One region of the Metallumcola ferriviriculae genome, then DNA from elsewhere that is predicted to be linked to it. Evidence: a T-box and tRNA genes for the amino acid it is inferred to sense, from the RefSeq annotation. Region 1 holds a T-box; the other holds one or more tRNA genes.

Evidence for each region. The T-box of region 1 lies ahead of tyrS (tyrosine--tRNA ligase). A T-box ahead of a tRNA ligase gene usually reads a tRNA of that ligase, here a tRNA-Tyr.
Region 2: it encodes a tRNA-Tyr, which carries the amino acid that the T-box ahead of tyrS (tyrosine--tRNA ligase) is inferred to sense. The anticodon was not compared.

What each region holds. Positions count from the first base shown of each region.
Region 1 is NZ_CP121694.1:3,171,964-3,179,607, reverse strand. Features, by position in the region: gene MFMK1_RS15700 (AIR synthase related protein) at 1-622, shown strand, start outside; gene MFMK1_RS15695 (transglycosylase domain-containing protein) at 761-3,592, opposite strand; T-box leader at 3,715-3,900, shown strand; gene tyrS (tyrosine--tRNA ligase) at 3,967-5,187, shown strand; gene yunB (sporulation protein YunB) at 5,352-6,041, shown strand; gene MFMK1_RS15680 (hypothetical protein) at 6,321-6,443, shown strand; rRNA gene MFMK1_RS15675 (16S ribosomal RNA) at 6,629-7,644, shown strand, end outside.
Region 2 is NZ_CP121694.1:130,081-137,724, reverse strand. Features, by position in the region: gene cysS (cysteine--tRNA ligase) at 1-115, shown strand, start outside; gene MFMK1_RS00745 (Mini-ribonuclease 3) at 118-534, shown strand; gene thyX (FAD-dependent thymidylate synthase) at 538-1,215, shown strand; gene rlmB (23S rRNA (guanosine(2251)-2'-O)-methyltransferase RlmB) at 1,228-1,959, shown strand; gene MFMK1_RS00730 (NYN domain-containing protein) at 1,968-2,477, shown strand; gene sigH (RNA polymerase sporulation sigma factor SigH) at 2,647-3,294, shown strand; tRNA gene MFMK1_RS00720 (tRNA-Thr) at 3,398-3,473, shown strand; tRNA gene MFMK1_RS00715 (tRNA-Tyr) at 3,489-3,574, shown strand; tRNA gene MFMK1_RS00710 (tRNA-Met) at 3,626-3,701, shown strand; tRNA gene MFMK1_RS00705 (tRNA-Thr) at 3,711-3,786, shown strand; gene MFMK1_RS00700 (M48 family metallopeptidase) at 3,992-5,212, shown strand; gene tuf (elongation factor Tu) at 5,417-6,619, shown strand; gene rpmG (50S ribosomal protein L33) at 7,286-7,435, shown strand; gene secE (preprotein translocase subunit SecE) at 7,479-7,644, shown strand, end outside.

The DNA of each region.
Region 1 (7,644 bases):
TTTTAAAAAAGTGGCAGCCCGGGAAAATGTGCTGATAACTGCCACCACTGAAAAAAATAACGACATGGATGGTATTTTTGTTTCCACCGCAGGCATTGGTTTTTTGCCAGCGGAGTTGACTTTGGGAAGTGATCGTGTTAAACGGGGTGATATTCTTATTCTCTGCAGCAGGTTCGCGGAGGATAGTACATTGGTTGATAGTTCAGGGCCTGAAGTTTTTACTGATGTGATTCAGGAAGTTTTAACACTAGGCGGGGTACGCCTCATCTGCATGCCGAGACGAAGGGGGATAGCTGGTGCAGTAAGCGAAATAGCAGCACGGGTGCCCGCCGAAATCAGCTTGGTTGAGCCGCGGGCGGAAGTTTGCCGCCAAAACTTTGCCGGTTTAAAGGGGTTTCAAACTGACCCGTTTAATTTAGCGTGTGACAATTTATTACTTCTGGTAGTTGGTGGGGATTGCGCGACGGATGTCATTGAACTGCTATCAGAATATCCCCCAAGTGCTGGGGCTCATGCCATTGGTAGTATCACCGATACCGGGATTAAAGGACCAGTATGGCTGAATACTGCTAACGGTCGGCGAATTCTTATCCAGGAAACGCTTAATGACGCCGATAATTAAATCCCCCAAGTGCAAGTCTTTGGGACGTAGGCGGAAGCCTAGTTGAACTTATGTCTCCCAGAACTTATACTTTCTGACTAGGCAATGACGTGGCTGCTTGGTCTAAAAAACACCCAACAATGTTGGGTGTTTTTTAGACTAGTTATTTTGCACATGTATTTTAATGATGTTTGATTTTGAAGTAAGACTAGTATTTACATCAATCGTAGTCACGCGGTAATAATATACATCTGACGAAGACACTTTTTCATCAATCCAATTAGTTTCCGTGGTAAGAGCGATGTTATATTTGTTACTGCTGGAGTCGGTCCACCGTTCAATGGAATATACCACGTCTTGGCCGGCAGAAATTTCATCTGATTCCACCTTCCATTCCAATGAGACGTTTACTCCGTTTGGGGCGTCTTCACTTTTGGCACTACTGCCAAAGAGTGTTGGTTCTGCAGGTGGTACTTGTGTCGGTTGATCGTTTTCCTTACCTTGGCTATTATCATCCGCCCTACCGGGATAGGTATCGTTGTTTCCGGGTACCGGGCGAGGTCGACCGACCGCTGAACCGGATAACTGATGTTCCGGTATATCACAGTAGTTGTTAGGAGCGGTCCCCGGGGAAAATACTCGTTGGACTATAAGTTCTTCAGGGCAACCCCCTTCCTGCCCCGGAGCAGGAATATTAGCCAATACCATTTTACCTTCGTGGCGCGGGTCATCACAGGTGCTCAGTAAAACCGTTGTGGAATTAGTGTGCACATCGCACACTTCAGTGGGCACCTGTAACTCAGCATCCTCTACTTTCTTATTACCGGTGTATGGAATGGGCCGTTTGAGGAATACTCCTGTTATAACATCAGGACAAAACGGCGAGGGCAGTTTGCCGGATTCGGCACAGACTTCCGCTTCCACCCAAGTATCAGATACTTTCTGCGGTTCTGTTCCTCTGGCAAACAGTTCTGTCCGGATAAATTTGTCCGGGGTTAATTCGCTGGGTAAAAGGCCGGATTTACTATCTACCGCAACCTGAATAATGTTTCCCGGTTTTTCAAATGGTTTGGGTTCGACATCCTTCAAGGCAGCTTCCATTACAGCTTTCCAAATCAATGCCGGATATTTTCCGCCGTAAACCTGCTTGAGATAATGGTCCTTATCGGTCACATCATAACCCAGCCATACTACTGCGGCCAGCTCTGGAGTGAAGCCGGCGAACCAGGCATCTTTGTTGCCGGCGACATTTCTAAATTCACTGCCGGTCAATTGAGTGGTACCGGTCTTACCCGCTACCGGCCAACCGGGGATAGCAGCTCGCCATCCGGTACCTGTCCGGCCTTGGGCATCTTTAACTACAGTTGTTAAGATATTGCTCATTAAGTATGCAGTTGACTCAGACATGGCAATGCGCTTCTGCGGCTTATTTTCCACCAGGACATTTCCATCGCTGTCAGTAATCATTGTAATTGCGTAAGGCTTTATATATACTCCTTTGTTGGCAAATGCGCCATAGGCAGAGGCCATATCTAAAGGCGATACGCCTTTAGTTAAACCACCCAGTGCCAAGCTGAGATTTCGGTCAGTTTTTAAAAGCGGTAGGCCAAGATCTTTGGCAAAGTCGTAGCCGGTCGTTACACCAATTTGATCTAGGAATTTGACAGCAGGAATGTTTACGGACCACCGCACCGCTTCACGCATGGTTATTAAACCACGGTAACGACCGTCATAATTTCCTGGTTCGTAGTTTTCCTGATTGGGAATTGGATAGCTTACCGGGACATCGTCAACAACGGTCGCCGGGGAAAGACCACTTTCCAAAGCCGGTGCATATACTGCTACGGGTTTAATGGAAGAGCCAGGCTGACGCTTAAGCTGTGTTGCTCTATTAAGTCCTCTTTTAGTTACATGTTCCCGCCCGCCTATTAGGCCTTGAACAGCGCCGGTATGGGGGTCGACAAGTGCCATGGCACTTTGTACCGGCTCTTCGGTATTCACTTGCGGGAAATTATCCCGGTTTTTGTATACTTCCTCGATTTTTTCTTGGATATCAGTATTTAAAGTAGTATATATTTTTAAACCGCCGGTATAAAGCTGCATTTCTTCCACACCATTCTCTTTAAGCAGACGTTCTGCTTCAGCAATGACGTGGTCCATAAAATAAGGATACTTATAAGTTCTTTTTTGTTGTAAATCAGCCAGCTTAATTGGTTCTTTTTTGGCTTGCTCTGAGTCCTGGTTACTAATCATATCAAGTTCAACCATTTCGTTGAGCACGATGGCGCGGCGGTTTTTTGCTTCCTCCATGTTGATAAAGGGAGAATACCGGCCGGGAACGTTAGCAACACCTGCCAACAGTGCACTTTCAGCCAAAGTTAGATCCTCAATGTTTTTACCGAAATAGGTTTGGGCGGCAGCTTGTACGCCATTAGCACCGTGACCAAAATAAATAGTATTTAAATAAAAATTAAAAATTTCATCTTTAGTATAAGTTCTTTCTAGTTGGATAGCTAAGAGAGCTTCTTGTATTTTCCTTTTGTATGTTTTTTTCGGGTTCTTGAGAAAGGCGTTTTTAGCTAATTGTTGGGTAATGGTGCTGCCGCCCTGGGCTTTATAACCCTTCTGCATATTGACCCATAAAGCTCTGGCTATGGCCATTGGGTTGACACCAAAGTGGTCATAGAAGGCATTATCTTCAATCGCTACAAAGGCATCCTTTAAATCTTGGGGAATTCGCTCGAAATTGACGGGGACACGATTTTCACTGCCGTGAAGTTCGGCAACTTTAGCAGCCTGACTATCGAATACGAAGGTGGTTAAATTCCAATCGGGTCCTTCTTGAGGTTTGTAATCGGGAAGATTACGAATAACTCCCATTACGAACCCAACACCGGCACCACCTACAATAAAGGTAACCAACAAAAACACCAGCACGAAGACTCTAAATATATTAAGTTTACGTTTTTGCTTTTTTGTCTTTTTAGCCATGAGCGGCCTCCTTGAAAGGAATTTCTCACATCACTTCCCAAACATTATAACACAAAGGATTTCCTAGTAAAACGACAAAAACTGCTTGAACTTCCAGCTTTAGTCGTGATAAAATATCGTGAGTAAGTGAGGAGATGGGTACAATACCCTAAAAATCTTGAATTCAGAGAGCCGGTGGTTGCTGCAAACCGGTCAAGGTTTTAGGTGAAATTACACTCGGAGCTTACAGGGTGGCCCCCCTTAACGGGTGGAAAGTGGCTGCCTATGGCAGCAATTAGGGTGGTACCGCGGAACACTTCGTCCCTAAAGTGGACAAGTGTTTTTTGTATTTTTATGAGTTTATGGGAAACTATTTGTAAAGGAGCTGGTAATTCATGAAGGATGCGCAGACACAGCTGGCGGTGCTAAAACGCGGTGTGGAGGAAATCATTCCGGAAGAAGAGTTAACGAAAAAATTGGAAAAGGCAATTAGCGCTAACAAACCTTTAAAGGTTAAATTGGGTTTGGATCCCACTGCTCCGGATATCCACTTGGGGCACACTGTGGTATTGCAGAAACTGCGCCAATTTCAGGACTTGGGGCACCAGGTGATTATTATTATTGGGGATTTTACCGGCCGAATTGGTGACCCTACCGGCAAATCTGATACTCGTAAACAGCTTACTGAGCAAGAAGTGCTTGCTAACGCGGAAACTTACAAGGAACAGATTTTCAAGGTGCTTGACCCGGAAAAAACCAGAGTGGTTTTTAACAGCGAATGGTTGGCAGCACTGAAGTTTCAGGATATCATCGAGCTATCGGCTAAGATAACTGTAGCCAGGATGCTGGAACGAGATGACTTTTCCAAACGATATAAATCAAACCGGCCCATCAGCATTCATGAGTTTTTTTATCCATTAATGCAGGGGTATGATTCTATTGCTTTAGAGGCAGATGTAGAGCTAGGGGGGACCGACCAGAAATTCAACCTGCTCATGGGCCGAACATTACAGAAAGAATACGGACAAGAGCCCCAAGTGGCGCTTACCATGCCTATCCTTGAAGGATTAGATGGTGTGCAAAAGATGAGTAAGAGCTTGGGTAACTACATAGGTATTAATGAAGCTCCCAAAGAAATTTACGGTAAAACTATGTCTTTGACGGATGATTTGATTGTCAGATACTTTGAATTGGTTACTTCAGTGTCGCTTGAAGACATTGAAAGAATTAAAGATGATATGGAGCAGGGAGCCAATCCCAGAAATTATAAAATGCAGTTAGCTTGGCAGCTAGTCAAACAGTATTACGGTGAAGAGGCAGCAGATCAGGCTCAGGAAGAGTTCGAAAAAGTGTTTCAAAAAGGGGACCTCCCTGATGATATGCCTGAAGTGCAGATAACTTCAGAAGTTTTGGAAGACGGAGAGATTTTGCTGCCTAAGCTTATAGTGTATTGTGACCTTACATCCAGCACCAGTGAAGCTCGCCGGATGCTTAAGCAGGGCGCAGTGAAAGTGGATGACGAAAAGATTGAGGACGTGGATTACCAGTTGAAGGTTGCAGATGGCATGGTGCTGCGTGTGGGTAAGCGCCGCTTCGCCCGATTACGCCTGGCTTAATATTGGCTTGAACGATTAGGCAGAAAAACTAATCATTTAAAAAGTCAACGACTGTAGTACCATGTGACGCATGAGTTGACTTTTTGTAAAAAAGGCATTGACTAACAGAAACTATTCACCTTTCAACACTTTCTACATATATTACAGTTGAGAGGTGATTGTGCATGCTCGGGCGGAGAAAAGTGAGCATCAAGCGTAAACGCAACCATAGGCCAAGGAAGCCTCGTTGGTTAGTGATTTTTTTAGCATCCTTGCTTGCTGCGTTTTTTATATTGGAATTCTTACTTGCTCCCACCATAACAGCCTTTGCCGAAGCAGAGGCTAATTGGCGGGCAACTGAGGCTATAAATGAAGCAATATTGTCTGCTGTCGTTGAAGACATGGACTATGCTAAACTAGTGCATATCGAAAAAGACGAAAAAGGCAACATATTATATATGCAGCAAAACCTGCTGCAGTTAAATAAGATCAACACCAAGGCTACTTTAAAAATACAAGAGGAGTTAAAAAAGTTACGCAACCAAAAAATCCAAATACCGATAGGGCAGATAACCGGCAGTAACCTGTTAGCAAATTACGGGCCGAGTATAAATCTGTGGCTGCTTCCTGTTGGTACGGTGGAGGTCAAGGTGCAGGATAAATTTGAAGACGCCGGTATTAACCAGACTCGGCATAAAATATATTTAAATGTGAGCAGTGATATACGCGTGATCATACCCTTATTAAACTCTGAAATAACGGTAAATGCACAGGTGCCCGTTGCTGATACTGTAATCGTTGGTGATGTGCCGGAGACTTACTTAAAGTTAGATTTGGGCAAGGACAGTTCGTTATTTGGTATTTCTGACAGATAATCAAGTTTTAATAGGGAGTTATCTATAAACTAAATGTGATTAAATAAATCCGGGGAAATTTTCACCCGGATTTGTATATTTTCTACTAAAATTGCAATATATAATTAGGGAAACAGTATTTATGACGATCATTGAAATAAATTCAGGGCTTTACTTGACAACGACTAATAAAATATGCTATATTTCAAAGCGTCGCTTCTACAAGTGACCTTCTCGCAACAGAGCAACTGACCAAAAACTACCAGTTGTAAAGTAAGGCGAGAGATGATAGGATAGATTTTGTCGCTTTTAGAGGCGGCGGAAGAAGCGGAGAGACGAGGTAGAAAATATCAGTTGAAACGCGGGAAGAAATATGATAAGATAGTATTTGTCGCCGAAAGCGGCGGCGAGAGAGGTCTTTGAAAACTGAACAGCGGAAAGAAAGTTTTAAAGCCTAAATTTTAAAGCAGCGGCAACCAAGCGTGATAAGCGTTTGAAGTACCGAGGCAAAAGATTTAAGCGGACCCTTTTTGTAAGAAAATAAAGCAAAGAGGAGCCGGAGAGAACTTCAAGTTAAGATAATTAAGCTCAAATGAGCTTAAGATAATTAACAGGAGAGTTTGATCCTGGCTCAGGACGAACGCTGGCGGCGTGCTTAACACATGCAAGTCGAACGGTTCTAACCGTAAAGACACTTCGGTAGACTTACGGGGACGGATAGTGGCGGACGGGTGAGTAACGCGTGGGCAATCTGCCCTTTAGACCGGGATAACAGGTGGAAACAGCTGCTAATACCGGATACATTCAAGATATCGCATGATATTTTGAGTAAAGGAGGCCTTAGTGCTCCCGCTAAAGGATGAGCCCGCGTTCCATTAGCTAGTTGGCAGGGTAACGGCCTACCAAGGCGACGATGGATAGCCGGCCTGAGAGGGTGAACGGCCACACTGGGACTGAGACACGGCCCAGACTCCTACGGGAGGCAGCAGTGGGGAATATTGCGCAATGGGGGAAACCCTGACGCAGCAACGCCGCGTGAGCGACGAAGGCCTTCGGGTCGTAAAGCTCTGTCATTGGGGAAGAAGTCTTGCACGTCAATAGCGTGTAAGGTGACGGTACCCGAGGAGGAAGCCCCGGCTAACTACGTGCCAGCAGCCGCGGTAACACGTAGGGGGCAAGCGTTGTCCGGAATTACTGGGCGTAAAGGGCGTGTAGGCGGCCGATCAAGTCTAGTGTGAAATACCTGGGCTCAACCCAGGATTGGCACTGGAAACTGGTTGGCTTGAGGGCAGGAGAGGCAAGTGGAATTCCTAGTGTAGCGGTGAAATGCGTAGATATTAGGAGGAACACCAGTGGCGAAGGCGACTTGCTGGCCTGACCCTGACGCTGAGGCGCGAAAGCGTGGGGAGCGAACAGGATTAGATACCCTGGTAGTCCACGCCGTAAACGATGGGTACTAGGTGTTGGAGGTATCGACCCCTTCAGTGCCGCAGCTAACGCATTAAGTACCCCGCCTGGGGAGTACGGTCGCAAGACTGAAACTCAAAGGAATTGACGGGGGCCCGCACAAGCGGTGGAGCATGTGGTTTAATTCGACGCAACGCGAAGAACCTTACCAGGGCTT
Region 2 (7,644 bases), 680 kb from region 1:
ACAGGCTCGGGCAAAGAAAGACTGGGCTGCTGCGGATCTTATTCGTGACCAACTGGCTGACAAGGGTATCAATCTGGAAGATACTCCCCAAGGATGCCGCTGGAAGTGGGCTTAAACATGGGATGGACACCCCTTTCTCGTCAGGAAGTTTCCCAGATGTCGCCGGCAGCGCTGGCATATATAGGCGATGCCGTTTATGAAATATATGTCCGGCGTAAAATAGTTCTGCAAAAACCTGCACGTATAAATGCCCTGCACAAACGAGTAGTGGGTCTGGTAAATGCATCTGCCCAGGCAGAACTGTTTCATTTTTTAGTAGACCGTCTTACGCCGGATGAGAGAGCCGTTGCCCGAAGAGGCAGAAATGTGAAAACAGGTAGTGTTCCCAAGTATACCGATGTTGCCACATACCGCCACAGTACGGGTTTAGAGTGTCTGATTGGTTTTCTTCATCTTTGCGGCGAGGAGAAGCGGGTGGAGGAGTTGTTATCATTTTTAGAAGAGCTGGATACAAACAGGAAGAATGGGGGCTAGAATATGAAAGTATCGCTATTAAGCTACACCGACCAACCCGAAAAGAAGGTAGCTGCTGCAGCTAGATTATGCTACTCTCCAATAGGGGCTGATAAATTATTAGAAGATATGGATGATGGGCGAACCCAGGAGTTTTTGAGCAAATTGATATCCATGGGCCATTTATCCCCTCTGGAGCACATTTCATTTACTTTTGCCATCGAAGGTGTAAGCAGGGTACTCAGTCATCAAATGGTCAGACATCGTATTGCCTCATATTCTCAGAAGTCCCAACGCTATGTTAGTGAGCAAGATTTTCAATACATAGTTCCCCCTGCGATTAAAGAAAATGAACAGGCGCTGGTATTATATCGTGAACAAATGAGTGTTATTGCTGATGCTTATGCGGAGTTAGCGAAAATTGTTGCAAAAGAAGACGCGAGGTATATTCTGCCGTCTGCTTGTGAAACTAAATTTGTAGCCACTTTTAATGCGCGCAGTCTGCTTAATTTCTTTCAACACCGCTGTTGCCGCAGAGCGCAGTGGGAAATACGGCAATTGGCAGACGAAATGTTGAGTCAAGTCCGTCAGGTTGCCCCGGTAATTTTTCAAAAGGCAGGGGCCGCATGTGTCTCTCAGGGAGTTTGCTATGAAGGTGCTATGTCCTGCGGCAGGATAAAAAATGTAGTTACACGAGGTTAGGTGGGATGTATCTTGGATCAAATCGAAGGACGCAATCCGGTGGTAGAAGCATTAAAGGCCAACCGGGAAATGGAAAAGCTTTGCATTGCTAAAGGGAGTAAAGGGCAGGTCATATCAGAAATAGCTGAATTGTGCGCCCGGGCGAGTATTCCCGTTAAATGGCTGGATAAAAAGGAAATTCAGCAATTAGCGGTTACCGGGGGTCATCAAGGTATCATTGCTTTTGCCAAACCCGTAGCATATGCAGCTATTGAGGAGGTAATGGGGTCAATTAATGCTGAGGAAGACCCCATTTTTTTGTTATTGGACCACCTGCAGGATCCACAAAATTTTGGCGCGATTTTACGTACGGCAGAGGCCGCGGGAGTTAAGGCGTTAATTATTCCCAATCGCCGTGCCGTGGGCATGACACCCGCGGTATTAAAGGTAGCTGCTGGTGCTGTTGAGCACGTTCCGGTGGTTGCTGTAACCAATTTAGCCCGTACTATAGACCAGCTTAAAGACCAAGGATTCTGGGTGATGGGTGCACAAGCGGGTGCGGCACAGAGTATCTATCAGACAGACATGCGCATGCCGTTGGTGCTGGCAATAGGCAGCGAAGGTAAGGGACTCAGTCGTTTGGTTAAGGAAAAGTGTGATTTTTTGGTGAGTATCCCACTGATGGGTAAGTTAAATTCTTTAAACGCTGCCAGCGCGGCTGCAGTGGTAATTTTTGAGGCATTACGCCAGCGATTGGACGGATAGGTGATGTAATGGAAGACATTTTAATCGTAGATGGCTACAATGTTATCAGCGCCTGGCCGGAATTAATTGCGCTCAAGAATACCAGTTATGCCCACGCCAGGGACAAATTGCTGCAAATACTCAGTGACTATCGGGGATTTACCGGTATAGAAATTGTGGTGGTTTTTGACGCGCACTTGGTAAAGGGTGGTATCCAACGCGGGGAAACACTGGCGGGAATCCAAGTTATTTTCAGTGGTGAAGGGGAAACTGCTGATATGATTATTGAAAAACTGGTTGATCAATTACCCGGGGAAATGGCTATTGCGGTGGCAACATCGGATTGGGCGGAACAAAGGCTGGTTATGCAGCGTGGGGCAATGCGGTTATCTGCTCGTGACTTACTGCGGAAAGTAACTCATGCAAAACAGAACAGCCAAAAGTATTTCATTAATAAAAAAAACGATAAAGCTGCGTTGGACTTGAGATTAGCTGAAAATGTGAGGAAAACACTGGAAAAATGGCGGCGAGGCAAATAGGGATGAGGATATTCCAGATTTGGCGCAGCCTGTAAACTTAGCTTGATTTAGAGGGATATTTTATGTATAATTACTTATGTGCTGGACAACCTAGCATTTTTGTTATGCTCCATTTGATTAAAAAGGCATTTTATATGCCTTCTGAAAATTAAAAAATGGAGGCGATGTCATGAGCATTAACGCCCCGAAAGAAACGTACCAAACTTATGAAGTAATGGTTGACGAAGACATTGTAACCTTAGCTAAGGACGGGGATGATGTAGCTCAAGAATACCTAATCAATAAGTACAAGAATTTTGTCCGCGCAAAGGCAAGGTCTTACTTTCTTATCGGCGCGGACCGGGAAGACATTATCCAGGAAGGCATGATTGGCTTATATAAAGCTATACGTGATTTCCGCTGTGATAAGTTATCTTCCTTCAGAGCTTTTGCTGAACTTTGTATTACCCGGCAGATTATTACTGCCATCAAAACAGCTACACGCCAAAAGCATATTCCGCTTAATTCCTATGTATCCCTAAATAAACCCATCTATGATGAAGATTCTGACCGCACCTTGCTGGATGTGATTTCGGGCTCTAAAATTACGGATCCTGAAGAATTGATAGTCAGCCGTGAAGAGTTTGATGACATCGAAGAAAAGATGGGAGAAATTTTAAGTTCATTGGAATGGAAAGTTCTTATGGCATATTTGGAAGGCAAGTCTTATCAGGAAATTGCCATGGAATTAAAAAGACATGTCAAGTCCATTGATAATGCCTTGCAACGGGTTAAACGCAAGTTAGAAAGATATCTGGAAAAGCGAGATAGCAATTAATAAGGGCCTGTTCGGGATGTTTTTTTAAACTACCATAATTTTTCAGCAGTAATATGTTGACGGCCTATTTTTAAAATGCTATAATACTCCTTGTCGCCGTCGAGCCGACGTAGCTCAATTGGTAGAGCAGCTGACTTGTAATCAGCAGGTTGCGGGTTCGAGTCCCATCGTCGGCTCCACACTTTAATACACATGGAGAGGTTCCCGAGTTGGCCAAAGGGGGCAGACTGTAAATCTGCTGGCTCAGCCTTCACTGGTTCGAATCCAGTCCTCTCCACCAAAATTGAATGATACCGAGAGGTGGACAGATTCCACCTCTCACTTATCCTAATGCGGGGTGGAGCAGTTGGCAGCTCGTCGGGCTCATAACCCGGAGGTCATAGGTTCGAATCCTATCCCCGCAACCATTTTTTTAGGCCCATATAGCTCAGGAGGTAGAGCGTCGCCTTGGTAAGGCGGAGGTCTCCGGTTCAACCCCGGATATGGGCTCCAGAAAAAACATTAGTATTCCAGGCCTTGCGGGGTTTGGAATTTTTTCGTTTTAAGCTGCAAATCAGCTTCATGGGGTTGAATGACGTGACGCTGGATCGGTCTTTAGCAGCTTTTCATTCTCGGAAACTAAGAGCATACTTCTAAATTGCCGGTATTATAGTATATTAATTAGGAAACTTTAGAATTGGTGGGGGAGATATTAAATATGAAAGGAAAAGGGATATTGTTAGCATTAATTGCGGTCAGTGGGGCAACAATGGTACTTTACCTGTATTTCACCTTATTTCCGGGCAAGGTGGAACCAAGCGTATTTAAGTATTTTTCTTTGGAGCAGGTGATGAATGGGCGGCGGTATCAGAAAAGCGGACAGTTGGTCTTTGTGCTTTCCTTTACGGTGCAGGTGGTCGTATTATCGTGGTTATTATTTAGCGGCAAGGGGTCTGAATTGGCTGGATGGGCGATGAACGCGGCGGGTGGGCGTCGTCTGGCTGCGGCGATAATATTTTTTTTAGTGTTGTGGCTGTTATTAAAAGCGGCAGTTCTTCCGTTTCAGATGTATAGCGGGTATTACTTACAACACCAATGGGGTTTTTCTACTCAGGCACTGGGCAGTTGGTGGCAAGACTACTTGATTAGCAGCGGGTTGGAGCTGGTGCTTACGACAGCGGGGGTTGCGGTTTTGATTGCTGTAATGCAGCGCAGTCCTAGTCATTGGTGGTTGATAATCAGCATCTTAATGGGTGCTTGGATGTTAGTGCAGGCATTTTTATGGCCGGTGTTGATAGCGCCTATATTTAATCAATTCAGACCGGTCACCGATGCTAAAGTATTATCAATGGTAGAACAGATATCAGAACGAGCCGGAGTAGATATAAACCAAGTATTAATAATGGATGCAAGTAAGCGTACCACCAAGGCCAATGCATATTTCACCGGAGTGGGTCAAACTAAAAGGATTGTCTTATATGATAATTTGTTGAATGACTATACTCCGGAGGAGGTAGAGGCGGTAGTTGCCCATGAAATGGCGCATTGGAAACTTGGCCACATCAGCCGGGGACTTTTTTACGCATTTGCGGGCACTCTTTTATTGTGGTTTATTTTGTATCTATGGTTAGGCATAACCGGACTAACCATTCAAAGATTCTTCGGACCTGAGGTATTAGCGGCAATAATGTTGTTTATAGTGCTGGTTTCATTTCTAGCAAATCCTTTTCAAAATGCACTATCGCGGGGAATGGAAACAGAGGCAGACACTATGGCGGTTGGTTTGACCGCCAACCCAAGTGGTTCAATCTCCCTGCTGAGGCACTTAGCAGCAAAAGATATGGCAGATATTGACCCGCCAGGTTTTGTAGAATGGTTCTCCTACAGCCACCCGGCAGTTGGGGGGAGAATAGAAGCTATTGATAGCTTGAGACGATAGTCAAAGCACCTGAAAAACGTCCTTTGCCGGTTAGGTATTATTTGACAGTAAATATAAAATAATATAAAATAAAACTGAATGTACAAACTTAAATTTTCCAAATATTATTAGCAGGAATAGGTGGCTTTTTATAGAAAAAAACTATAGGGTATACGGGGGCGCTGTTGCTCCTCGAAGGAAGTTACATATTAGGAGGGAATTTTTATGGCTAAGCAAAAGTTTGAGAGAACAAAACCGCACGTAAACGTAGGGACAATTGGTCACGTGGACCACGGCAAAACTACGCTGACAGCAGCGATTACTTTTACCCTGTCAAAGGGCGGCGGTGCCGTAGCTACGGCATATGACCAGATTGATAACGCCCCAGAGGAGAAAGAGCGTGGCATCACCATTTCCACAGCCCACGTAGAATATGAGACTGACAATCGGCACTATGCACACGTTGACTGCCCCGGCCACGCAGACTATGTGAAAAACATGATCACCGGAGCAGCTCAAATGGACGGAGCTATTTTGGTAGTAAGCGCAGCAGACGGTCCGATGCCCCAGACACGTGAGCACATTTTGTTGGCGCGTCAGGTAGGCGTACCTTATATCGTAGTATTCCTAAATAAAGCGGACATGGTAGATGACGAAGAATTAATGGAACTTGTAGAAATGGAAGTAAGAGAGCTTCTAAGTGAATATGAGTTCCCCGGTGACGACATTCCCATAGTATCCGGATCTGCACTAAAGGCATTGGAATGCGGCTGCGGTGAAAAAGACTGCGAATGGTGTGGTAAGATTCACGATCTGATGGCAGCAGTTGACGAATATATACCTACGCCAGTACGGGATACAGATAAGCCATTTCTGATGCCGGTAGAGGACGTATTCAGTATTACCGGCCGTGGCACAGTGGCAACCGGCAGAGTAGAGCGCGGTATTGTCAAAGTAGGCGACGAGATAGAAATCGTTGGTTTACAAGAAGCGACCAGAAAGACTATAGTAACCGGCGTAGAAATGTTCCGCAAGCTGATGGACCAGGCGGAAGCAGGAGACAATATTGGTACCCTGCTGAGAGGTGTGGACCGGAAAGAGATTGAGCGTGGTCAGGTATTGGCCAAGCCCGGTTCCATTAAGCCACACACCAAGTTTTCCGCAGAGATATATGTATTAACCAAAGAAGAGGGTGGCCGCCATACACCATTCTTTAAGGGCTACCGTCCCCAGTTTTACTTCCGGACCACAGACGTGACCGGCATCGTAGAACTACCCGAAGGTGTAGAGATGGTAATGCCCGGGGATAACATCAAGATGGAAATAGACTTAATTATCCCCATCGCTATTGAAGAGGGACTGCGCTTCGCTATCCGCGAAGGCGGACGCACTGTTGGTGCCGGAGTTGTAAGCGCAATTTCAGAGTAGTATTACTGAAAAAAGCGGGACTAAGCAGGTCCTGCTTTTTTAATGCATAGGAAATTATGGGTTGTGGATAATTTCCTATGCATGGGGGTTGTTAAGGGGGCTTGCCCCCTTATGTTAAATGCAGGAGGGTCTACCCGCAAGGGGCATGCCAAAACTCTACAGCAACAAGTTGCTAAGAGTTTTGCAACAGCGAAGCGACCTAGGGCGAGTGGCGTCACGGATAAGTGACGCCAAGGTACGAGCGCCGCCGAGTCGGTGAGGCGGCCGGGTGCGTAGCACCCAGGGGTTCCCTGGGTAAGAATATAGAGAGACTTGGCAACTTGTTGCCTAGTCGATCTTAATGCCCTTGGGTGCAAAAGCATTACCTTTAAGTGCCGAAAGGCATGAAATGCTTTTGTTCATGCCTGATCAAGTAATCAATAGAATGCGTAAGGGGTTTAAAAGCACCTACAAATGAGAAAGCTATTAAAGAGTACAAAAAATTTCGGACAATTTTTAAAAGTTGACACTAAAACGGTAAATGTGATAAATTATTAGGGTACTGAATTTGTAGGCAGAATGCCCGGTGAAATTAATGTGCCGTGAAGTAATAGTGTTGAAGGTTGTGCTTGCGTAATTCGGGCGGGCATTCATCAAGAGCGTTTAAATATACAGGGGGTGTAACAAGTGCGGGTGAGCATAATCTTAGCTTGTACTGATTGCAAGCAGCGGAATTATATAACTTCGAAAAACAAGCGCACGAATCCGGACCGCAAAGAGTTAAAGAAGTATTGCCCTTATTGCAAGACTCATACGATACACAAGGAAACAAAGTAACTGTTTATTTTGGTTAAACCTTTTATTTAAGGAAGTGAGTAGAATGGCTGCTAAAGCTGTGGCTAATAAGACTAAGGAAAACAAGTCATTTGTAGAGAAGACAGGCAAGTTTTTCCGCGGAGTTTGGTCCGAGCTGAAAAAAGTGCACTGGCCCAATCGTAAGCAGCTTGTTACCTATACAGGGGTAGTGCTTGCGGCGACATTGATGG